2 regions of the Stenotrophomonas sp. 2201_Sma genome follow, and region 2 is predicted to be linked to the other one. Evidence: predicted binding sites of a transcription regulator. Region 2 holds the regulator's gene; the other holds the start of a gene.

Region 1 (7,177 bases), 2.2 Mb from region 2:
TCGCTCATCTTGGTTTCTCGTCTTGGATTGCACCCGGCCAGGCCGGAGGTGGGTGAACTGGGCCTTGCCCGGTGGCGCGACCCTCGTCGTTGCCTCGCGGCGTCCTGCCGCGGTGCGTTCGGCGGGATGCCTGGACGCTCACGGCCGGCAGTGTACCCCTATCGCGGGGCATGGACAGTGGCCGGCTGGAACCCAGCGTATCGTGATCGCTTCGAAGCGCGGTATGTGTCGGATTTCACTGTCTTCCTGAAGTGGGGGCCGGCAGCCGCGGACTCCAGCGACCCCGGCAGGGCTGTTCAAGCGCGGTGTGGCTGGGTGAAGAGGCGTCCCGCACGGGCCGGTCTCGCGGTTGCGTGAGACGGCTCATTCCGGTTTGGCCGCCGGAGTGCGTTAAACTGGGAGATTGAGCGGCGCGCGGACCCGGTGGTCCCCGGTCCGCCGACCCGCCGCAGGGGCCGCAGTTTGCGACGGTGCCCCCAGACGATGCAGTGCCGCCCGCCCGCTGGCCGGTGGCCATACCAAGACGGACTCATGAGCGACAAACCGCTGACCGATTTGACCTTTTCCTCCTTTGAGCTGCATCCGGCCCTGCAGGCCGGCCTTGAAGGAGCCGGATTCACCCGCTGCACCCCGATCCAGGCGCTGACACTGCCGGTCGCGCTGGCCGGTGGTGATGTCGCCGGCCAGGCCCAGACCGGCACCGGCAAGACGCTGGCGTTCCTGGTTGCCGTGGTCAACCGCCTGCTGAGCCGCCCGGCGCTGGCCGACCGCAAGGCGGAAGACCCGCGCGCGCTGATCCTGGCGCCCACCCGCGAGCTGGCGATCCAGATCCACAAGGACGCCGTGAAGTTCGGTTCCGACCTGGGCCTGCGTTTCGCCCTCGTCTACGGTGGCGTGGATTACGACAAGCAGCGCGAGATCCTGCAGCAGGGCGTGGATGTGATCATCGCCACCCCCGGCCGCCTGATCGATTACGTCAAGCAGCACAAGGTGGTTTCGCTGCACGCCTGCGAGATCTGCGTGCTGGACGAAGCCGACCGCATGTTCGACCTGGGCTTCATCAAGGACATCCGCTTCCTGCTGCGCCGCATGCCCGAGCGCACCACCCGGCAGACCCTGCTGTTCAGCGCCACCCTCAGCCATCGCGTGCTGGAGCTGGCCTACGAGCACATGAACGAGCCGCAGAAGCTGGTGGTCGAAGCTGAAACAGTGACCGCCGCGCGCGTGCGCCAGAAGATCTACTTCCCGGCCGACGACGAGAAGATCCCGTTGCTGCTGGGCCTGCTCTCGCGCAGCGAAGGCGCCCGCACCATGGTCTTCGTCAACACCAAGGTCTTCGTCGAGCGCGTGGCGCGTTCGCTGGAAAAGGCCGGGTACCGGGTCGGCGTCCTGTCCGGCGACGTGCCGCAGAAGAAGCGCGAGAGCCTGCTCAACCGCTTCCAGAAGGGCCAGCTGGAAATCCTGGTCGCCACCGACGTGGCTGCCCGCGGCCTGCATATCGACGGCATCAAGTACGTCTACAACTACGACCTGCCGTTCGACGCCGAAGACTATGTGCACCGCATCGGCCGTACCGCACGCCTGGGCGAAGAGGGTGACGCGATCAGCTTTGCCTGCGAGCGTTATGCGATGAGCCTGCCGGACATCGAGGCCTACATCGAACAGAAGATTCCGTCCGAGCCGGTCACCAAGGAACTGATGACCGCACTGCCGCGTCCGGAACGCCCGGCCACGGTCGCTGGCGAGGACGGTGACGAGAACGAGAGCGTCGGCCAGATCTTCCGCGAGGCGCGCGAAGCCCGCGCCGCCGAGGAAGAGCGTCGTGGCGGTGGCCGCAGCGGTGGTCGCTCCGGTGCCGGCCGTGGCGAGCGCCGCGATGGCGAGCGCAGCGGCGAACGCCGCTCGCGTGGTCCGCGCAAGCCGCGGGTGGAAGGCGAGCAGGGCGCGACCGCGCCGGTGGAAGGTGCCGGGTCCGGCACCCCGGCCCAGGCGCCGCGTCCGCCGCGTCCGCCGCGTGCCGAAGGTGCTCCGGAGCTCGCGGCGGACGGCGAGCGCAAGCCGCGCAAGCGCCGTCGTCGTCGCCATGGCCGTCCGGTCGAGGGTGGCGAGGCGATGGTCGCCAACGGCAGCGCTGGCAACGGTGCCTCGCCGGTGACGCCGGTTCATGTGGTGGCCAAGCCGGTGCGCAGCACCGACGCCGCCGACTCGTTCCTGACCCGCATCGGCCGCAAGATCCGCCGGATGCTGTCGGGCGGCTGATCGGCGCACCCGGTCAGCGGTAGCGCCGGGCCATGCCCGGCGCGCGCAGCGGCAGATCAACGATTCCACCCGGGCGCGTCCCGGCGCTATCGATACTTCGCGCCGGTCCTGCATAATCGGGGCATGAGTGTCCTGCGCTTCGACAATGTCAGCAAACAGTACGCCGGTGGCCACGAAGCACTGATCGACGTCAGCTTCGAGGTCGCGCCGGGCGAAATGCTGTTCGTCACCGGCCATTCCGGGGCGGGCAAGAGCACCCTGCTCAAGTTGATTCACCTCGACGAGCGGCCCAGCCGCGGCGCGGTGGTCTTCGACGAGCGCAACCTGCTGAAGGTGCGCGGCGGCGACGTCCCGCGCCATCGGCGCGCGGTCGGTGCGGTGTACCAGGACCATCGCCTGCTGATGGACCGGACCATCGCCGAGAACGTGGCACTGCCGCTGATCCTGCGCGGTACGCGCCGTGGCGACATCGGCAAGCGCGTGCGTTCCGTGCTGGAACGGATGGGCCTGGGCCATCGCGAGAAGGCGCTGCCATCGCAGCTGTCGGCCGGCGAACAGCAGCGCGTGGGCATCGCCCGCGCCATCGTCGGTGAACCCAAGCTGTTGGTTGCCGACGAGCCGACCGGCAACCTGGACCCGACCCTGGCGGCGGAGATCATGGCCCTGTTTGCCGAGCTGCCCGCGCGCGGCACCAGTGTGCTGGTGGTCAGCCACGACCTTCCCCTGCTGCGTCGCATGCGCAAGCGTGTGCTGATTCTCGACCACGGCCGGCTGGTGGACGACATCTCGCCGCAGGATCTGGCGGAGTAACGCATGGCGAAGAACGAAAACAGCGAAGCCGCCGCACCCTCGCGTCTCGGCGTGTGGTTCCAGCACCACGTGCACAGCGTGGTGTTCAGCCTGGGCCGCGCCTGCCGCAAGCCGTGGGCGACCCTGCTGACGGTGATGGTCATGGCGCTGGCGCTGGCACTGCCACTGGGCCTGTCGATCGCGCTGGACAACCTCAAGCATTTCGCCGGCAGCGTGCAGCAGTCGCGCGACATCAATGTCTTCCTCAAGGGCACGGTGGATGGCCCCGGTGCGTTGCGCCTGGCCGGCCAGCTGCGCGACCGCGATGACGTCGGCGAGGTGACCGTGCGCACGCCCGAGCAAGGGCTGCAGGAGCTGCGCGACGCCGGCCTTGGCGAGGCGATCGACGCGCTGAACGACAATCCGCTGCCGTCTCTGCTGGTCATCACCCCGGGGCAGGGCAAGGACGATGCGCGTCTGGCGCGTGCGCTGGAAAGCCTGCCCGAGGCCGATCTGGTGCAGCACGATGCGCTGTGGCGCCAGCGTCTGGATGCGTGGCTGGCGTTCGGCGCGCGGCTGGTACAGGTGCTTTCGGTGCTGCTCGGCGTCGGCGCTGCGCTGGTGGTCGGCAACACCGTACGCCTCGACATCCAGGCACGGCGCGAGGAAATCGGCGTGCTGCAGCTGCTCGGCGCCAGCGATGGCTTCATCCGCCGGCCCTTCCTGTATCTGGGCGCCTGGTACGGGCTGGGCGCCGGCGCGGTGGCGCTGGCCCTGATCGGTGTTGCCGGCGCCGCCCTGCGCGCGCCGCTGGCTGACCTGTCACGCAGCTACGGCAGCCCGTTCGTGCTGCACGGCCTGGACCTGCTGCATGGCAGCCTGGTCCTGCTGGGCACGCTGCTGCTGGGATGGCTGGGCGCGTGGCTGGTCACCGGCCACTTCCTCCGCCAGACCCGCCCGACCGACACCTGAGACCGGCATGCAACCGCAAGCGCTGAAGCACCTTGAAGGGCCCGCTACGCGGGTGATGGTGGTCGACGGTTCCAAACTGGTGCGCAAGCTGATCGCCGACGTGCTGCAGCGTGATCTGCCGGGCGTGGAGGTGATCGGCTGCGACAGCATCGAGGATGCCCAGCAGGCGCTGGCGCAGGGGCCGGTGGATCTGGTCACCACCTCGCTGACCCTGCGTGACGGCGACGGCCTGGCGCTGGCGCGGACGGTCCGCGAAGCTGCCGGCCAGGCGTACGTGCCGGTGATCGTGGTCTCCGGCGATGCGCAGCAGCATCTGGAGCAGCGGCGCTTCACCGAGTACGTCACCGACTATTTCGACAAGGCGCTGGGCCATGAGGCGCTGGCGACCTTCATCCGTGGCTATGTGCAGCCGCAGACCATTCCCGGGGCGACCATCCTCTACATCGAGGACAGCCGGGTGGTGGCGGAGGCGACCAAGCGCATGCTCGAACGCCAGCAGCTCAACGTGCTGCACGTGGTCAGTGCCGAAGAGGCCTTCACCCTGCTCACGGCCGAATCGCTGGGCCGCAGCCGCCACCGCATCGACCTGGTGTTGACCGACGTCACCCTGAAGGGCGAATTGAGCGGACGCGACGTGGTGCAGCGCGTGCGCGTGGATTTCGGCTACGGCAAACGCCGACTGCCGGTGCTGGTGATGACCGGCGACGGCAATCCACACAACCAGACCGGGTTGCTGCAGGCCGGTGCCAATGATCTGGTGCTGAAGCCGATCGAGGAGCGCCTGCTGGTGACCAAGGTGCTGTTCCAGCTGCGCCTGGCCCGCTTGAACGATGGACCCCTGTTGCGATGACCGATGACGTAGTGGACACCCCGACGATCCAGCTGGAACCGAGCTGGAAGCAGCAGGTCGGCGATTACCTGTTGCAGCCGCAGATGCGCGAACTCTCCACCTTCCTGCGCCAGCGCAAGGCGGCCGGCGCGGCGGTGTTCCCGCCGGGGCCGCAGATCTTCGCGGCGTTCGACGCCACGCCGTTCGAGCAGGTGAAAGTGGTGATCCTGGGCCAGGACCCGTACCACGGGCGCGGCCAGGCGCATGGACTGAGCTTCTCGGTGCCCGCCGGCGTTCCGGTGCCGCCATCGCTGCTGAACATCTACAAGGAGATCGAGGGCGACCTGGGCATCTCCCGTCCCGATCACGGCTGCCTGGTGCCGTGGGCGCAGCGCGGCGTGCTGCTGCTCAATGCCGTGCTGACGGTGGAGGAGGGCAAGGCCGGCGCCCACCAGGGCCGCGGCTGGGAAGGCTTCACCGACCACGTGGTGGACGTGCTCAACCGCGAACGCGAAGGCCTGGTGTTCATGCTCTGGGGGGCCTACGCGCAGCAGAAGGGCAAGGTCATCGACACCCGTCGCCATCGCGTGCTGAAGGCACCGCACCCGTCGCCGCTGTCGGCCCATCGTGGCTTCCTCGGCTGCCGGCATTTCTCGATGGCCAACGACTATCTGCAGCGTCGCGGGCAGGCGCCGATCGACTGGTCGCTGCCGCCGCGCGCGGCGCTTTGACCTCCACAGGCGGCCGGGCCTGAACACCGGGCAACGTTTCCTGGCCTGAATGGGCCTCCGGAGCGGCCCGTTCAGCTCCGTTTGACCGGAATCGGCGGGTTTCTGCTGGGTAATTGCTTGAATTCCAAGGGATTGTGAATCCCGAAAAGCGCGCTCGCCACTGTCATCAAATCGCGCTACGGTAGGGCTCTGTTTGGGACCAGTGTTGCATCAATAGGATGCTGGAACTTTTTCCTCCTTTAGCAGTCCAAATCCCGGACTGCTAAGATGGGTGCCTATGAGCCAGAACACCTCTACTGCCCTTGTGGCAAACAATCTCCCGATTCCCAGTGCGCTCGGTTCGCTGGACGCCTACATCGGTGCCGTGCACCAGATCCCGGTGCTGTCGGTCGATGACGAACAGGACCTGGCCCGTCGCTTCCGCGACGGCAACGATCTGGACGCTGCCCGTGAGCTGGTGCATTCGCACCTGCGCTTCGTGGTGCACGTGGCCCGCGGCTACAACGGCTACGGCCTCGCCCTGGGCGACCTGATCCAGGAAGGCAACATCGGCCTGATGAAGGCGGTCAAGCGCTTCGACCCGGACATGGGCGTGCGCCTGGTGTCCTTCGCCGTGCACTGGATCCGTGCCGAGATGCACGAGTTCATCCTGAAGAACTGGCGCATCGTCAAGGTCGCCACCACCAAGGCGCAGCGCAAGCTGTTCTTCAACCTGCGCAAGTCGAAGACGCGCCTGGGCTGGATGAACGCCGCGGAAGTCAGCGCGGTGGCCAAGGATCTGAACGTGTCCGAGCGCGAGGTCATGGAAATGGAGTCGCGCCTGTCCGGTCGCGATATCGGTTTCGATGCGCCCAGCGACGAGGATGATGATCATGCGCCGCCGTCGCCGGCCGCATACCTGGTGGCCAACGATGAAGATCCGTCGATGGCCTACGAGCGTGCCGACAGCGAGGACAACCAGCTGCAGCTGCTGCGCGAAGGCATGGCCGAACTGGATGCGCGTTCGCGTGACATCATCCGCCGCCGTTGGCTGGATGCGGACAGCAAGGTGACGCTGCAGGAACTGGCAGACAAGTACGGTGTGTCGGCCGAACGCATCCGCCAGGTCGAGGCGAATGCCCTGAAGAAGATGAAGGCGCTGTTCACCGCGTGATGTGACATCACAGGTATCCAACAGAAAACCCGGCATTGCCGGGTTTTTTGTTGGGCCTGCCAGGCAGCAGTCCGCTGCCTTTTACGCGTGCTCACGCGCGATCGCGCGCCAGCCGATGTCGTTGCGGTGGAATTCGTTGGCCCAGCTGACCTTGGCCACACCGGCGTAGGCATTGGCCTGCGCATCACGCACGCTGTCACCCAGCGCCGCCACACACAGCACGCGGCCGCCGGCACTGACCACCCGGCCCTGCGCGTCCAGTGCAGTACCTGCATGGAAGACCTTGGCGCTGGCCGGCACCTCATCCAGGCCGGAAATCACATCGCCGGTGACTGGCGATTCCGGGTAGGGTTTCGCGGCCAGCACCACACCCAGCGATGGGCGCGCATCCCACTGTGCCTGCACCTGGTCCAGGCAGCCATCAATGGCGGCTTCCACCAGCTC
Region 2 (7,177 bases):
GGAAGTCTGCCTGCCAAACCGGTTGTGGACTGGCTTGCCAGCTGGCCACCCAGTGCCGGGGAGGGGCGGCCGTGGCGCTGGCTGCTGCGGACAGGGTGAGCAGGGCAGCGGTGGTCAACGTGCTCAGGCGGTTCATCGGAAGGGTCCGTCGGAAGGAGGGGCCATGGTGTCCCTGCCGCTTTCTGTGAACTAGACTGCGCCTGGATAATCATCTGTGAACTGGATTCATCACCATGCCGCGACCCGACATCAATCGCTCCGGCGAGCTGGAAGTGTTCGTGAGGGTGATCGAAACCGGCGGATTCTCCGCGGCGGCCCGCAGCCTGGACATGACGCCCTCGGCGGTCAGCAAGCTGGTGGCGCGGCTGGAGCAGCGGCTGGGCACGCGCCTGCTGCAGCGATCCACCCGCCAGCTGCAGCTGACCCCGGAGGGCTGCGCCTTCTACGAGCGCGGGCTGCGCGTGCTTGCTGACCTGGAAGAGGCCGAGCGCTGTGCGAGCGCGCATGCCGAACCGCGCGGGCGGCTGCGGGTGAATGCCAACGTGCCCTTCGGCCAGCATTTCCTGCTGCCATTGCTGCCCATGTTCCTGCAGCAGCACCCGCAGGTGGGGGTGGACCTGACCCTGACCGATGAAGTGATCGATCTGCTCGAGCAGCGCACCGATGTGGCCGTGCGGGCCGGTCCGCTGAAGAGTTCCAGCCTAGTGGCACGACGGTTGGGGGCGACGCGGATGATGATCGTGGCCTCACCCGGCTATGCGCAGCGACACGGTCTGCCTGGCAACGTCGACGACCTGCAGACGCACAACCGGCTGGACATCGGCCATGCGCGGGCGATGCAGGGGTGGCCGCTGCTGCAGGGCGGCCAGGTGCTGCGCGTGCCCACCAGCGGCAATGCGCGCGCCAGCAACGGCGATGCCCTGCGGCAGCTGGTGCTGGGGGGGCTCGGGCTGGCCCGGCTGGCCGCGTTCCAGGTCAGGGACGACATAGCGGCCGGGCGGCTGCTGCCGGTGCTGGAAGAGGCCAATCCCGGCGATCTGGAAGAGGTGCACGCGGTATTCCTGGGGCAGAGGGGCTATCTGCCGCTGCGGGTGCGTGCGTTCCTGGATTTCCTGGTGGAAAAGGTGGATCTGGCGCGGCCGCTGGGGTGAACCTGCGGTGGGACGGACCGGGCGTCGCTCGGCGCCGCCGGCGTCAGACCTGCAGCAGCTTGCGGGCGGCGGCGCGCGCTTCCTTGCTCACTTCGACGCCACCGAGCATGCGTGCCAGTTCTTCCTCGCGTGCCTTGAGGTCCAGCTTCTCCACCGCACTCTGGGTCATGCCTTCCACCGGTGCCTTGCTGACCCGGTAGTGGGCATGGCCCTTGGACGCGACCTGCGGCAGGTGGGTCACGCACAGCACCTGGCGCTTCTCGCCAAGGGCGCGCAGTTTCTGGCCGACGATGTCGGCCACCGCGCCACCGATGCCCGAGTCGACTTCGTCGAACACCATGGTCGGCACGGCGTCCAGGTCGAGCGCGGCCACTTCGATTGCCAGCGAGATGCGCGACAGTTCGCCACCCGAGGCCACCTTGCGCAGGGCGCGTGGTGGTTGACCGGCATTGGCCGCGACCAGGAACTCCACGCGTTCGGCGCCCTGCGGGTCGGGCTTGCCGCCGTCCTGGGGTTCCAGCTCGATCAGGAACTGGCCACCGCCCATGCCCAGCTCGGCAATGATGCCGGTGGTGGTGGTCGACAGCGCGGCCGCCGCACTGCGCCGGCTTGCGGTCAGTGCTTCGGCCTGCACCCGCCAGGCGGCCGCGGCCTTGTCGATCTCGCCGGCCAGGCGCTGCAGCCGTTCGTCGGCGCCGCGCAGCTGCTCCACTTCGGCATGCATGCGCTCGCGCTGCGCGCCCAGTTCGTCCATCGGCACGCGATGCTTGCGCGCAAGGTCGTGCAGGCGGCCGAGACGGCGCTCGTTCTCCTCGAACTGCTCGGGGTCGGCATCCAGGTCGTCGTGCACGCGGTCGAGCAGGGACAGGGCTTCATGCAGCTGGATCGATGCGTTTTCGATCAGGCTGTCCACCTCGCCCAGGCGCGGGTCGTGTTCGATCAGCCGGGCCAGTTCGTGCCGCACCTGCTGCAGCTGATCCAGCGCCGAGCTGCCCTCGTCGCCGTTGAGCTGGTTGCTGGCGGCCTGGCAGGCGGTCAGCAGCGCGCTGGCATGGGCCTGGCGCCGATGGCTGGCGCCCAGCGCGAGGATCGATTCGGGCTCCAGATCCTCACGGTCCAGTTCGCGCAGCTGATGCTCGAGGAAACCGATACGGTCACTGACGTCACCCTGTTGCGACAGCGCCAGGGATTCATCGACCAGTGCCTGCCAGGCGGCTGCGGCGCGGCGGACCTGACGGCGCTCTTCCTCGTTGCCGGCATAGGCATCGAGCAGGGCCAGCTGGGAAGGACGCGCCAGCAGGGCCTGCTGTTCATGCTGGCCGTGGATTTCCACCAGCAGCGCGGCCAGTTCGCCCAGCTGGGCGAGGGTGACCGGGCGGCCGTTGATCCAGGCCCGCGAACCGCCGTCGGCGCGGATCACGCGGCGCAGCTGGCACTGGTCCTCATCGTCCAGCTCGTTGTCGGCCAGCCACTGGCGTGCGGCCTGCAGATGCTCCAGCGCGAACTCGGCCGACAGCTCGGCACGGGCGGCACCGTGGCGGACCACGCCACTGTCGGCGCGCAGGCCGGACAGGAAGCCCAGCGCGTCGACCATCAGCGACTTGCCGGCGCCGGTCTCGCCTGAAACCACGGTCATGCCAGGCCCGAATTCAAGTTCGGTAGCGCGGACGACGGCGAAATCCTTGATCGATAGGTGTCTGAGCATGGGTCTGGGGGTATCTGAGCCGCGCAACGCTAGCACGCGCACGCGGGCGGTCCAATGGCTTGCCAAGGTGATCCGGCGCCATTATCTAGTCTCCGTGTCTCACAGGTTGATTCCATGCACGGTTCCGCCGACCAACTCGCCCCGCGCGCGCGCCATCTGCTGCGCACGCTGATCGCGCGCCACATCCAGGATGGTGAGCCCGTGGGCTCGCAGACGCTGGCGCGCGTGGCCGGGCTGGAAGTCAGCCCGGCCACCATCCGCAACATCCTCGGCGACCTGGAGGACCTGGGCCTGCTGGCGTCGCCGCATACCTCCGCCGGGCGGATCCCGACCGCGCATGGCTACCGGGTGTTTGTCGACAGCCTGCTGCAGATGCAGCCGCCGGGCGAGGGCGAGCTGGCCCGCTTGCGCCAGGAACTGGCCGGTGGCGGCAGCACCCAGGCCCTGCTCGGCAGTGCCTCCGAGCTGCTGTCGGCGATGAGCCACTTCGTCGGCGTGGTCAGCGCGCCGCGGCGCGAGCAGTTCGCCTTCCGCCAGATCGATTTCGTGGCGCTGGACGGCCGCCGGGTGCTGGCGATCCTGGTGTTCGCCGACAACGAGGTCCAGAACCGGGTGATCGAAACCCGCCAGGACTTCGCCCCGGGCCAGCTGGAGCAGGTCGCCAATTACCTCAACGCCCATTTCGCCGGGCTGCCGCTGGCGGAGATCCGGGCGCGCCTGCTGCTGGAGCTGCGCGATGCCCGCTCCGAGCTGGAGCAGCTGCTGGCGCACAGCATCGAACTGGCCGAGCAGGCCCTGCAGCCCGCGGCCGACGACATGCTGGTGGCGGGCCAGACCCGCCTGATGGGGGTCCAGGACCTGTCCGACCTGGAGCGCCTGCGTGAACTGTTCGAGCTGTTTTCCAGCAAGCGCGAGATCCTGCAGCTGCTGGAGCGGACCATCCAGGCCCCGGGCGTGCGCATCTTCATCGGCGAAGAGACCGGGATGATGCCGCTGCAGGGCGTTTCGCTGGTGACCGCCCCGTATGCGGCCAACGGGCAGGTGCTGGGCGTGCTGGGGGTGATCGGGCCGAAGCGGATGGCCTACGACCGCATGATCCCGCTGGTACAGGCCACCGCCGACGTGCTGGGGGCGGCCTTTTCACCGACCGGACGCGGATCCGGTGCCGCGGACGCTTGAAACGCAGCATCCCGCCCACACTAGGGTGGATGGAGGCGGGGAGTGACCGCCAGGGACCCAGACATGAACCACGAACATCCAGATTTCGAATCCCAGCAGAGCGCCGCCGACGCGGCCGCCGCAGCAGGCGTCAATGACGAAGTGGAGCGACTGCGCGCGGAAGTCGAGCAGGTCAGGGCCGATGCGCTGCGTGAGCGCGCCGACCTGGAGAACCAGCGCAAGCGCGTGGCCCGCGACATCGAGCAGGCCCGCAAGTTCGCCAACGAGAAGCTGCTGGGCGAACTGCTGCCCGTGTTCGACAGCCTGGATGCCGGCCTGAAGGCCGCCGGCGACGACCCGCACCCGCTGCGCGAGGGCCTGGAGCTGACCTACAAGCAGTTGCTGAAGGTCGCCGCCGACAACGGCCTGGTCCTGATTGACCCGACCGGCCAGCCGTTCAACCCGGAGCACCACCAGGCGATCAGCCAGGTGCCGGCCCCGGACGCCGCCCCGGGCAGCGTGGTGACCGTGTTCCAGAAGGGCTATCTGCTCAACGAGCGCCTGCTGCGGCCGGCGCTGGTGGTGGTGGCCGCCGACTGAGCGGTCGATCCGGGAGCGGCCGCCGGGCATGGCCCGGCGCTACCCCCGGATCGTCATCGCCGGGCCATGCCCGGCGAACCTTGAACGGCTGAACACAGCGTTCGGGAGATGGCTTGAATGTTCCACGAGCCTCCCCCACATCCCATTCATCCACCGGCCGAGCGGCCGGACTGACATCCACACAGCATTTCTCAGGAGTCTCCCCCATGGGCAAGATCATTGGTATCGACCTCGGCACCACCAACTCGTGCGTGGCGATCATGGACGGCGGCAAGGCCCGCGTCATCGAGAATTCGGAAGGCGATCGCACCACCCCGTCGATCGTCGCCTACACCAAGGACGGCGAAGTCCTGGTCGGTGCCTCGGCCAAGCGCCAGGCGGTGACCAACCCGAAGAACACCTTCTACGCGGTGAAGCGCCTGATCGGCCGCAAGTTCACCGACGCCGAGGTGCAGAAGGACATCGCCCACGTCCCGTACAGCATCCTCGCCCATGACAATGGTGATGCGTGGGTGGCCACCAGCGACGCCAAGAAGATGGCGCCGCAGGAAATCTCGGCCAAGGTACTGGAGAAGATGAAGAAGACCGCCGAGGACTTCCTCGGTGAGAAGGTCACCGAAGCGGTCATCACCGTGCCGGCCTACTTCAACGACAGCCAGCGCCAGGCCACCAAGGATGCTGGCCGCATCGCGGGCCTGGACGTCAAGCGCATCATCAACGAGCCGACCGCGGCCGCGCTGGCCTATGGCCTGGACAAGGGCGACAACAAGGATCGCAAGATCGTTGTGTACGACCTGGGCGGCGGTACCTTCGACGTCTCGGTGATCGAGATCGCCAACGTCGACGGCGAGAAGCAGTTCGAAGTGCTGGCCACCAACGGCGACACCTTCCTGGGTGGCGAAGACTTCGACAACCGCGTCATCGAGTACCTGGTGGAAGAATTCAACAAGGACCAGGGCATCGACCTGCGCAAGGATCCGCTGGCCCTGCAGCGCCTGAAGGACGCTGCCGAGCGTGCCAAGATCGAGCTGTCCAGCGCCCAGCAGACCGAAGTGAATCTGCCGTACGTCACCGCTGACGCGTCGGGTCCGAAGCACCTGAACATCAAGCTGACCCGCGCCAAGCTGGAAGCGCTGGTGGAAGACCTGATCAAGAAGTCGATCGAGCCGTGCCGCGTCGCCCTGAACGATGCCGGCCTGCGTTCGAGCGACATCAGCGAAGTGATCCTGGTCGGCGGCCAGACCCGCATGCCGAAGGTGCAGCAGGCGGTGACCGAGTTCTTCGGCAAGGAGCCGCGCAAGGACGTCAACCCGGACGAAGCCGTGGCACTGGGTGCGGCGATCCAGGGTGGCGTGCTGGGCGGCGACGTCAAGGACGTGCTGCTGCTGGACGTGACCCCGCTGTCGCTGGGCATCGAAACCATGGGCGGCGTGTTCACCAAGATCATCGAGAAGAACACCACCATCCCGACCAAGGCCTCGCAGGTGTTCTCCACCGCCGAGGACAACCAGTCGGCCGTGACCGTGCACGTGCTGCAGGGTGAGCGCGAACAGGCCCGCTTCAACAAGTCGCTGGCCAAGTTCGACCTGTCCGGCATCGAGCCGGCGCCGCGTGGCCTGCCGCAGGTGGAAGTGTCCTTCGACATCGACGCCAACGGCATCCTGCATGTGTCGGCCAAGGACAAGAAGACCAACAAGGAACAGAAGGTCGAGATCAAGGCCGGCTCGGGCCTGTCCGAGGAAGAGATCGCGCGCATGGTCGCCGACGCGGAAGCCAACCGCGAAGAAGACAAGAAGTTCCAGGAGCTGGTGCAGGCCCGCAACCAGGCCGATGCCCTGATCCACGGCACCCGCAGCGCCATCACCGAGCACGGCAGCAAGGTCGGCGGCGATGTCATCGGCAAGGTTGAAGCGGCTCTGGCCGATCTTGAAACCGCGATGAAGGGCGACGACAAGGCACAGATCGAAGCCAAGTCGAAGGTGCTGGAGGAAGCCGGCCAGTCGCTGTTCGCCGCAGCGTCGGCAGAGCAGGGCGGTGCCCCGGGCGCCGATGCCGGCAATGCGGGCAAGGGCAACGACGACGTGGTGGACGCCGAGTTCACCGAAGTCAAGGACGACAAGAAGTCCTGATCCGGACCGACGCGGGACGCTGCCTGGCAGCGTCCCGTTGTCGCATCAGGGTCCTGACCGCCTCCGGCGCGTCGGGGCGCCCGACGCAAGAGCGGACCTGGTTCCGCTCTTCCGCTTTGACGAATCCCGACATTCCGGAAGCCGATTCACGATATGAGCAAGCGCGATTACTACGAAGTGCTGGGCGTGGCCCGCACCGCCAACGAAGAAGAGCTGAAGAAGGCTTACCGCCGCTGCGCGATGAAGTTCCATCCGGACCGAAATCCGGGTGATGCGGCCGCCGAAGCCTCCTTCAAGGAGTGCAAGGAAGCCTACGAGGTGCTGTCCGACGGCAACAAGCGCCGGATGTATGACAGCCACGGTCATGCCGCGTTCGAGCACGGCATGGGCGGGGGCGGTCCGGGTGGTCCGGACATGAACGATATCTTCGGCGA

The links. The regulator HrcA, encoded in region 2, represses chaperone genes, less so after heat shock. The targets are predictions, from matches to a motif close to TTNGCACTCNNNNNNNNNGAGTGCNAA.
Region 1: the regulator HrcA is predicted to act here: its motif matches at 5,820-5,846, upstream of rpoH (RNA polymerase sigma factor RpoH).

What each region holds. Positions count from the first base shown of each region.
Region 1 covers NZ_CM151329.1:4,050,641-4,057,817, reverse strand. Annotated here, with positions in the region: gene trxA (thioredoxin) at 1-8, opposite strand, end outside; gene rhlB (ATP-dependent RNA helicase RhlB) at 532-2,259, shown strand; gene ftsE (cell division ATP-binding protein FtsE) at 2,383-3,069, shown strand; gene ftsX (permease-like cell division protein FtsX) at 3,073-4,020, shown strand; gene ACZLIF_RS18650 (response regulator) at 4,028-4,870, shown strand; gene ung (uracil-DNA glycosylase) at 4,867-5,580, shown strand; gene rpoH (RNA polymerase sigma factor RpoH) at 5,858-6,733, shown strand; gene purD (phosphoribosylamine--glycine ligase) at 6,815-7,177, opposite strand, start outside.
Region 2 covers NZ_CM151329.1:1,814,859-1,822,035, forward strand. Annotated here, with positions in the region: gene ACZLIF_RS08620 (SGNH/GDSL hydrolase family protein) at 1-136, opposite strand, end outside; gene ACZLIF_RS08625 (LysR family transcriptional regulator) at 234-1,151, shown strand; gene recN (DNA repair protein RecN) at 1,195-2,856, opposite strand; gene hrcA (heat-inducible transcriptional repressor HrcA) at 2,971-4,035, shown strand; gene grpE (nucleotide exchange factor GrpE) at 4,099-4,614, shown strand; gene dnaK (molecular chaperone DnaK) at 4,821-6,743, shown strand; gene dnaJ (molecular chaperone DnaJ) at 6,897-7,177, shown strand, end outside.